One region of the Humidesulfovibrio mexicanus genome, then DNA from elsewhere that is predicted to be linked to it. Evidence: riboswitches for the same ligand, from Rfam matches in the RefSeq annotation. Region 1 holds a riboswitch; each other region holds the start of a gene.
The links. A riboswitch is a leader RNA that binds a small molecule or an ion and turns the genes downstream of it on or off. The one in region 1 is predicted to bind cobalamin.

Region 1 (2,176 bases):
GGCTCCGGCTTGGCCGTTGGCCGCACCCTTGTGGCCGTGCTGGAAAACGGCCAGCAGGCCGATGGGAGCGTTCTGCTGCCAGAGGCCCTGCGCCCCTACATGGGCGGCGTGGAGCGCATCGGGCCGAAATAGGCGCGGCGCGCGCTGGCGTTTCCAGAATCCTGGGGGCAAGGGCGGGACGCCTGCCCCCAGCACGAGCTGCAAAGCCCCGGAGACCAGGATCGGCGCAGCTTCGCCCGGGGAGCGGCCGCGCCCGCACGTCTGCCTGCGGCGGCAGTCCGGACCATTTTCAAGAATTTTTCTTGAAAATCTACAAGCTCTCACCAGCGGAAGTTCTGCCAGTAATTCATGGCCGTTGGCGCAATCCCCCACCCCTCCGGTCGGGAACAACAGCATTAAAAATCAACAGGTTACAGCACAATAAGCAGCTTGACTTCACGCTTCCGGACGCCCATAAGCGTTGGTGAGCTGGTGCCTGGACCTGGTCCGGGTGAAAAGGGAATCCGGTGCAAGTCCGGAACTGCCCCGCAGCGGTAAACGGGTACGCGTCCCCCCATCCGGAACGGATGGCATGACACTGGCGGCAAGCCGGGAAGTCGGCGGACGAAAACGGCGGCCACCGCCCCAAACGCCCGCAAGTCCGAAGACCTGCCCGCTCACGCCCGCTGCAACAACGCGGACGAACTGACGCAACAGCCTCGCGGGAGGGCGATGCGGCACACGGGTACGGGGCTTCGCCCCACTCCCTGCCGGTCCCCCCGCCGCTTCAAAGACACCACAGACGACATGGAGGAAGCAGATGCTTCACGCCGCAGACACCCCGTCCGATCCCATCTCCTCGCAGCCAGCACCGGTGCTCACCCCTCTGCGGCCCATCGCTCCCCCCGTCCAGGTGCGCAAGCGCAACGGCGAAACCATCGCCTTCGACGCCACCAAAATCCGCTCGGCCATCCGCCGCGCCGGGGCGGCCACGGGCGAATTCGACGACGACGAGGCGAGGCTCATCACCGCGCAGGTGGTGAAGGTGCTCTCCCACCGCTTTTCCGGACGCGTGCCGGACATTGAGAACATTCAGGACGCGGTGGAGCAGGCGCTTATTTCCGCCAACCACTTCAAGACCATGCGCGCCTACAGCGTGTACCGTGAACAGCGCGCCAAGCTGCGCCACGACAGAAAGACCGTGGTGGACGTGGCCGCCAGCGTCAACGAATACCTGGACCGGCTGGATTGGCGGGTGAACGCCAACGCCAACCAGGGCTATTCTCTGGGCGGGCTGATCCTGAACGTCTCCGGCAAGGTGACGGCCAACTACTGGCTGAACCACGTCTACCCGAGGGAAGTAGGCCAAGCGCACCGCGAGGGCGACCTGCACATCCACGACCTGGACATGCTGGCCGGCTACTGCGCGGGCTGGTCGCTGCGCACACTTTTGACCGAAGGCCTGAACGGCGTGCCGGGCAAGGTGGAGGCCAAGCCGCCCAAGCACCTCACCAGCGCCGTGGGGCAGATAGTGAACTTCCTTGGCACCCTGCAGAACGAATGGGCGGGAGCGCAGGCCTTCAGCTCGTTCGACACCTACATGGCCCCCTTTCTGCGCAAGGACGCGCTGGCCTATGAAGATGTCCGCCAGTGCATCCAGGAACTCATCTACAACCTCAACGTGCCCTCGCGCTGGGGCACGCAGACCCCCTTCACCAACCTCACCTTCGACTGGACCTGCCCGGACGACCTGAAGGAGCAGCGCCCGGTCATCGGCGGCGAGGAGATGCCCTTCACCTACGGCGAGCTCCAGCCGGAAATGGACATGATAAACCGCGCCTACATCGAGGTGATGACCGAGGGCGACGCCAAGGGCCGCGTGTTCACCTTCCCCATCCCGACGTACAACATCACCAAGGACTTTCCCTGGGACGGGCCCAATGTGGACCTGCTCTTTGAGATGACCGCCAAGTACGGCCTGCCGTACTTCCAGAACTTCGTGAACTCCGACCTTACGCCCAACATGGTGCGCTCCATGTGCTGCCGCCTGCAGCTCGACCTGCGCGAACTGCTCAAGCGCGGCAACGGGCTCTTCGGCAGCGCGGAGCAGACCGGCTCGCTCGGCGTCGTCACCATCAACTGCGCACGCCTGGGCTACCTGTCGCGCGGCAGCGAACGCGACCTGTACGCCCGCCTG
Region 2 (2,176 bases), on a different contig from region 1:
GCGGGCGGCGCGGCCTTCGCCCTGTCCGGCTTTTTGGCCGGGGTGCGCAAGAAGCTCGACCTCATGGGCGTGTTCATCCTTTCCCTGCTTACCGCCAGCGGCGGCGGGGCCATGCGCGATGTGCTCCTGGGACAGCCCGTGGCCCTGGTGCGCCAGGCCGAGCCGTTTCTTGTGGCGGGCGGCGTGGCGCTGCTGGCCCTGGCTCTGCGGCTGCACCGCCTGCCCCGGCTGGAGCGCCGCACCGGCTTCGTGGTCAGCGACGCCGTGGGCCTTTCGGCCTTCGCCCTTTCCGGGGCCCTGGCCGGGGTGGAGGCGGACGCGCCCTTTTTCGGCGTTTTGGCCCTGGCCCTGCTTACCGCGGTTGGCGGCGGCATTCTGCGCGACCTGCTGGTGAACGAAGTGCCCGAGGTGCTGCGCGGCGGCTTCTACGGCAGCGTGGCCCTGCTGGTGGGCGCGGCGGTGTTCGGTTTGAACGCCTTGCGGCTGTTGACGCCCGCCGCTCTGGTTGGCGTCTTCGCCTCCGGGCTGGGCTTGCGCTTGCTGGCCTACAAGCGCGGCTGGGGGCTGCCCCGGCCTTCCGGCGCGGGCGACTGACCCCGACCGGCGTCTTGACAGTGCGCCGCGCTCCGGGATAGCCAGCAATCTGCTCGAAAATCGCCAGACGCCCTTCGAGAAACGGAAGACGGTGCAAATCCGTCGCAGACGCGCTGCTGTGACCGGGAAACATGCCGGCTGTGCCCACTGGGTCCAAGGACCTGGGAAGGATGCGGCCACCACGGCAGGGGGAACGTGCCCCCGCCCGGAAGCCAGAAGACGCCTCGAAGCAGGACAAAGCCGCAGGCCCCGCGACTGGGCCAGAGAGGCACGGGCTTTCAAGCCCCCCACGACGCCGGGTCTCCCGGCGCGTCCTCCCGCACCCCCATGCGGTTTCTGCGTCCTTGTCCCCCGGTCCTGGCACAACCGCGACCACCGGAGGTAGCTTCATGCTGACGCACACCCTGGGCTTTCCCCGCATGGGCAGGGCCCGTGAACTCAAAACCGCGCTGGAGGCGTTCTGGGCAGGCACATCGAGCCGCGCCGCCCTGCTTGAGACCGCCAGAAGCCTGCGCCTGCGCCACTGGACCGCACAGGTTCAGGCGGGCGTCGACATCGTGCCCGTGGGCGATTTCTCCCTCTACGACCACATGTTGGATATGACCGTGCGCCTTGGCGTCGCGCCGCAGCGCTTCCGCCAGGACGGGCAGCCGCCCATGCCGGACGACCTCGACGCCTTTTTCCGCATGGCGCGCGGCGGCGAGGGCGTGGCCGCACTGGAGATGACCAAGTGGTTCGACACCAACTACCACTACCTTGTGCCGGAGCTGGAGCGCGGCCAGGTCTTCCGGCCCGACGCCTCCGGCCTGCTGGAGCAGTTGGCCGAGGCGCACGATGCGGGCCTGCGGGCCAAGGTGGTTCTGCCCGGCCCCTGCACCTTCCTGCACTTGGCCAAGTCCGTCGGCCCGGACTTTGACCGCTTTGAGCTTCTGCCCGAACTCACCCAAGCCTATGTCGAACTTGTCCAGGCCCTGGCCGACCCCAAACGCGGCGCGGCAGAGTGGATACAGCTGGACGAGCCCGTGCTGGCGCTGGACTTGCCCCAGGCCCTGCCCCGGCGCTTCCGCACGGCCATCGAAACCCTGGCCAGGGCGGCCAGGCCGGCCCGGTTCATGCTCACCACCTGCTTCGGCTCCATGGCCCAGAATGTGGATGTGGTTTCCGGCCTTGAGCTGGACGCCCTGCACCTGGACCTGGTGCGCGCGCCGGAGCAGCTGGACGGCGTGTTCGCCCACCTCGCCCCCGGAACCAGCCTGTCCCTTGGCGTGGTGGACGGCCGCAACGTGTGGCGGGTGGACGCGCGCAAGGCCCTGGCCCTGCTCTCCCGCGCGGTGGAGCGCCTGGGTGTGGAGCGCGTCCTGGTCGCGCCTTCGTGTTCGCTGCTGCATTGTCCCCTGGACCTGGGCGACGAGACCTTGCTCGACCCGGAGCTGCGGGGCTGGATGGCCTTCGCCTTGCAGAAGTGCGAGGAGTTGCGCAGACTGGCGGATTGCGCCGCCGGGCTGGAACACAGCGGCAAGGCGTCCTGCGCGGATTGGCTGGCCGAGAACGCACGGGCCCAGGCCGGGCGCGCGGCAAGTCC
Region 3 (2,176 bases), on a different contig from region 1:
CGAAGTGCCTCGCCAGTCCGGGGCCGAGGTACACGCGCAGGATGTCCTGGGCGGGCAGGTCCATGTCCAGCAGTCGATCCAGATACGTGTCGCGGAAGTCGAAGCCCGGCGCGCCGGACCACAGCGGCCAGGGCCCCCGGAAGAACATGTTGGGGATGCACAGGCTGGGGCAGCCCGACGGCAGGCGGCGCAGCAGCGCGTCCGAGGCGAGGCCGCCCCACTGGGGGCCGAGGTGCTGGTAAAGGAAGAGCCCGCAGGCGTTCAGGGCGGATTGCGGGAGTTCTTCCCGCGTGTAGTTGAGGAACACCCGTGGGGCGTAGGCGCGGCGAAATTCCGGGCTGGCGAGCAGGGCGCGGGCCAGGGGCTCTCCCTGGCAATTGGCGTGCAGTATGGCGAGAGGGTGCTTCACGCCCGCACTGTAGCAATCGCCGTGCCGATGGGGAAGCCCGGCGAGGCTTGAAAAACGCTCCGCCATGGGCTAGCAGCAGTGAACCGGGCGGACATCCCGGAACACGGTGCGAATCCGTGGCGATCCCGTCGCCGTAACCGGGGACCGGGGGGACGTATGGCGCGCGCGCCGGGCCACTGGGGGAGCAATCCCCTGGGAAGGCCGTCCCCGCCGGGCTGATCCGGAAGTCGGAAGACCTGTCCGCAGCGGCGAACCAGTGCAGGAATCCGATGGCAAAGGGTTTCGGCGGGCTTGTCATGTGCCTGCCGGAACCTTTTTTTCGCCCACAGCAAGCAAAGGAGCCCCCCCATGCGTCAGCGTTTCGAATCCGTCCTGTCCGCCATAACGCCGGTGGACCGCACCCTGGCTCAGGCCGCCCAGGCCCATCTGGACAACCTCACCAAGCCGCGCGGCAGCCTGGGCCGCCTGGAGGAGCTGGCCCTGCGCCTGTGCCTGGCGCAGGGCGGCGGCGCGCCCAAGGCCGACCCTTGCCGCGTGTACACCGTGGCGGGCGATCATGGCGTGGTGGAGGAGGGCGTGAGCCTCTTTCCGCAAGAAGTCACGCGGCAGATGGTGCTCAATTTTCTGAATGGCGGCGCTGGGATAAATGTGCTTGCCCGCGAGGCCGGAGCGCAACTGTTCGTGGTGGACGCGGGCTGTCTGGGCCCTGACTTCGACGAGCATCCCCGGCTGGTGTCCGGCAAGGTGGCCCAGGGCACGGCCAACCTGGCCAAGGGGCCGGCCATGAGCGAAGAGCAGTGCCTGGGCGCGCTGCTCCTGGGCGTGAACCTGGCGGACATCGCCTATGCCGAGGGCGTGCGCGTGCTGGGCACCGGGGACATGGGCATCGGCAACACCACGCCGTCCACGGCCCTCTACTGCGCCTATCTGGGCCTGGAGCCGGAGGCCATGACCGGACCCGGCACCGGCCTGGACCAGGAGGGCGTGCGCCGCAAGGCCGAGGTGGTGCGGCGTGGCCTGGCGGCCAACGCGGCCGTGGTGGCCAAGGGGGATGCGCTGGGAATCCTCGCCGCCCTGGGAGGTCTGGAAATAGCCTGCCTGGCCGGGCTGATTCTGGGCGGGGCCAAGAACAGGCAGTTCGTGTGCGTGGATGGCTTCATCTCCACCGCCGCCTGCGTTGCCGCCTGGAAGCTGGCGCCCGCCGTCACCGACTACCTGGCGTTGGCCCACGCCTCGGCCGAGCCCGGACACAAGCTGGCAGCGGAAAAATTGGGGCAGAAGCCTCTGCTCGACTTGGGGATGCGCCTGGGCGAGGGCACGGGAGCGGCCGTGGCCATGTTCCTGCTGCGTTCGGCAGCGGCCATCTACAACGGCATGGCCTCCTTCACCCAGGCCGGGGTGAGCGAGAGCGCCTAGGCCTGGACGCTTGCGTCCGCCTAAAGGTCAAGCAGGTAGTGGTCCACGGGCGCGAAGTCGTCGGTGAGCACGGGGGGATCGCCGGGCAGAGGGGCTGGCGGCAGGTAGCGCGTGGCCAGCATGGCCGCGTAGTCGGCATTGTCGCTGTGCAAGAGCGGCTCCTCGCCGTCCTTGAAGGCCGCCAGGATGATGTTCTGGGGCGAGGACGGATCCTCCGGCTCCAGCAGGAAGCTCTCCACGCGCGGGAACACGGAGCGGTAGGTGGCGAGCAGGGCGCGGTAGAAGCGGCTTTTGCCGCCCTCGGCCGCGCTGATGCAGTTCACCAGCACCACGCCGTGGTCGTCCAGGGCG
Region 4 (2,176 bases), on a different contig from region 1:
AGCAGGAAATCGTCCAGTTCATCCTGGCCTCGGGCTTCAGCACCGCCGAGAAGGTCACCGACGTCTCCGGACGGGGCGTGGGCATGGACGCCGTGGCCAACGCCGTGCGCGCGCAGCTCGGCGGCGACATCTCCATCGAGAACCTCACCGGAGGCGGCTCGCGCTTCCTGCTCTCCATCCCGCTGTCGCGCTCGGTGAACGAGGGCATCGTGGACGCGCTGGTGTGCCGCGTTGGCCCGGAGACCCTCATCGTGCCCTCGCGCGACGTGCTGGAGATCTACGCCCCGCGCGCAGGCGACCTGGTGTCCCTGCCCGACGGCGGCGAGACCGTGAGCGTGCGCGGGCAGATATTCCACCTGCTGCGCCTGTGCCGCCACCTGGACCTGGACGACGCCTGCCCGGACATCGACCGCGGCCTCATCATTACCGTACGCATGGGCGAGCTTTCGGCCGCGCTGCTGGTGGACGAGGTGCTGCGCCAGCAGCAGGTGGTGGTCACCGGCTTCACCGTGCCCGTACAGGACATTTACACCCTGCCCATTTTGGGCTTCGGCATGATGGGCGAAAGCGACGCGCTGGTGCTGGACATCGAGAAGCTGCTCGCCGAACTGGCCGCGCCCGCCGCCCCCCCTGCCCAGGCTTGACAGCGAAAGCCGCCGCATACTATCGCCCTTGCGTCCGGTGCCCCGCCAACGCGGGGTGAAAAGGGAATCCCGTGCGAACCGGGAGCGGACCCGCCGCCGTGAGCCCCGCGAATAGTCAGCCCCCAAGCGCGCCACTGGAAGAATGCTTCCGGGAAGGCCGGGGCCGATGGGGTGAGCCGGAAGACCTGCCGGACACGTGTCATGGCTTCTCGTCGGCAACGAGGGCTTTTGTCCGACGGGACACGCAAGGGGATGAAAACGGAGCCTCCCTTCCGCCTATTGTTGCGCGGAACGGGGGCTTTTTTTGCGTCCCCCAACTCCGCCCTCCGCTTTTGGAGGTTCCCATGCGTTCACGCGCAGTCCGTTTCCATTGGTCCCTGTTCGCCGCGGCCCTGCTGTGCCTCTGCCTTTCCGCGCCCGCCTTCGCCGGAGAGCACGGCAAGGCTCCGGAGGCCAAGCGCGGCATTCTGCTGGTGGCCTTCGGCACCAGCGTGCCCGAAGCCGCCGCATCCATCGACGAACTGACGCGGCAGGCCAAGGCGGCCTTCCCCGGCGTGCCCGTGCGCCTAGCCTATTCCTCCAAGATCATCCGCGACAAGATCGCCGGCGAAGGCGTGCAGAAGCGCTCCCCGGCCCAGGCCCTGGCCGACATGGCCGCGGAGGGCTTCACCGAGGTCGCCGTGCAGTCCCTGCATTCCATCCCCGGCCGCGAGTTCACCGACATCAGCGCCACGGCCAAGGCCTTCGAGGGAATGCCCAAGTCCATGGGCACAATCAGCGTGGGCCGCCCGCTGCTCTCCACGCCCGAGGACATCGCCCTGGCCGCCCAGGCCGTGTTGAAAAGCCTGCCCAAACGCGGGCGCGGCGAAGCCGTCGTGCTCATGGGCCACGGCACCGAGCATCCGGCCAACGCGGCTTACTCCGCCCTGCAGCTGGAACTGTGGAAGAAGGATCCCGGCGTGTTCGTGGCCACGGTGGAAAGCAGCCCCAGCCTGGAGGACATCATCCCGGCCCTCAAGCGCATGGGCGCGCGCACCGTGCACCTGCTGCCGCTGATGAGCGTGGCCGGCGACCACGCCCACAACGACATGGCCGGCAGCGAGGAGGACTCCTGGGTCAGCATCCTCAAGGCCAAGGGCTTCGCGCCAAAGGCCGAGCTCACGGGCCTGGGCAGCCGTCCGGCCGTGGCCAGGCTGTGGATCGAGCACCTGAAGGACGCCGTGAAGGAACTGGACCACTAGCATGACCGGGCAGGGCGAACACGAAACCGGGGCCACAGGGCCAGTGCGGCGGGACTTTCGCTCCGCCGCACTGCGCGCCCCGGACCGACCTGTCGTCCGGGCCGCCGTCCGGGCGCTCGCCCTGCCCGTCGCGCTGGCGGCGGGACTTGCCGCCACAATGGTCCTGGCCTGCGCCGTGGGCAGCTATCCCACCACGGCCCAGGACGCACTGCGCGCCCTGGCCCAAGCGGCCGGGATCCCCCTTGGCGCGCCCGTGGCCCCGGACCTGGCCTTGGTGGTGGTGGACATCCG

Region 2: it holds a riboswitch for cobalamin, as region 1 does, so the genes downstream of both, metE (5-methyltetrahydropteroyltriglutamate--homocysteine S-methyltransferase) here and CHB73_RS02955 (ribonucleoside triphosphate reductase) in region 1, are expected to answer to the same signal.
Region 3: it holds a riboswitch for cobalamin, as region 1 does, so the genes downstream of both, cobT (nicotinate-nucleotide--dimethylbenzimidazole phosphoribosyltransferase) here and CHB73_RS02955 (ribonucleoside triphosphate reductase) in region 1, are expected to answer to the same signal.
Region 4: it holds a riboswitch for cobalamin, as region 1 does, so the genes downstream of both, CHB73_RS11620 (sirohydrochlorin cobaltochelatase) here and CHB73_RS02955 (ribonucleoside triphosphate reductase) in region 1, are expected to answer to the same signal.

Annotation. Positions count from the first base shown of each region.
Region 1 is NZ_FZOC01000001.1:623,967-626,142, forward strand. Features, by position in the region: gene serS (serine--tRNA ligase) at 1-132, shown strand, start outside; cobalamin riboswitch at 453-670, shown strand; gene CHB73_RS02955 (ribonucleoside triphosphate reductase) at 800-2,176, shown strand, end outside.
Region 2 is NZ_FZOC01000006.1:73,915-76,090, reverse strand. Features, by position in the region: gene CHB73_RS12625 (trimeric intracellular cation channel family protein) at 1-594, shown strand, start outside; cobalamin riboswitch at 678-815, shown strand; gene metE (5-methyltetrahydropteroyltriglutamate--homocysteine S-methyltransferase) at 984-2,176, shown strand, end outside.
Region 3 is NZ_FZOC01000004.1:66,368-68,543, reverse strand. Features, by position in the region: gene CHB73_RS09235 (WcbI family polysaccharide biosynthesis putative acetyltransferase) at 1-409, opposite strand, end outside; cobalamin riboswitch at 508-645, shown strand; gene cobT (nicotinate-nucleotide--dimethylbenzimidazole phosphoribosyltransferase) at 758-1,825, shown strand; gene CHB73_RS09225 (fused MFS/spermidine synthase) at 1,846-2,176, opposite strand, start outside.
Region 4 is NZ_FZOC01000005.1:67,232-69,407, reverse strand. Features, by position in the region: gene CHB73_RS11625 (chemotaxis protein CheA) at 1-644, shown strand, start outside; cobalamin riboswitch at 663-851, shown strand; gene CHB73_RS11620 (sirohydrochlorin cobaltochelatase) at 989-1,885, shown strand; gene CHB73_RS11615 (FecCD family ABC transporter permease) at 1,887-2,176, shown strand, end outside.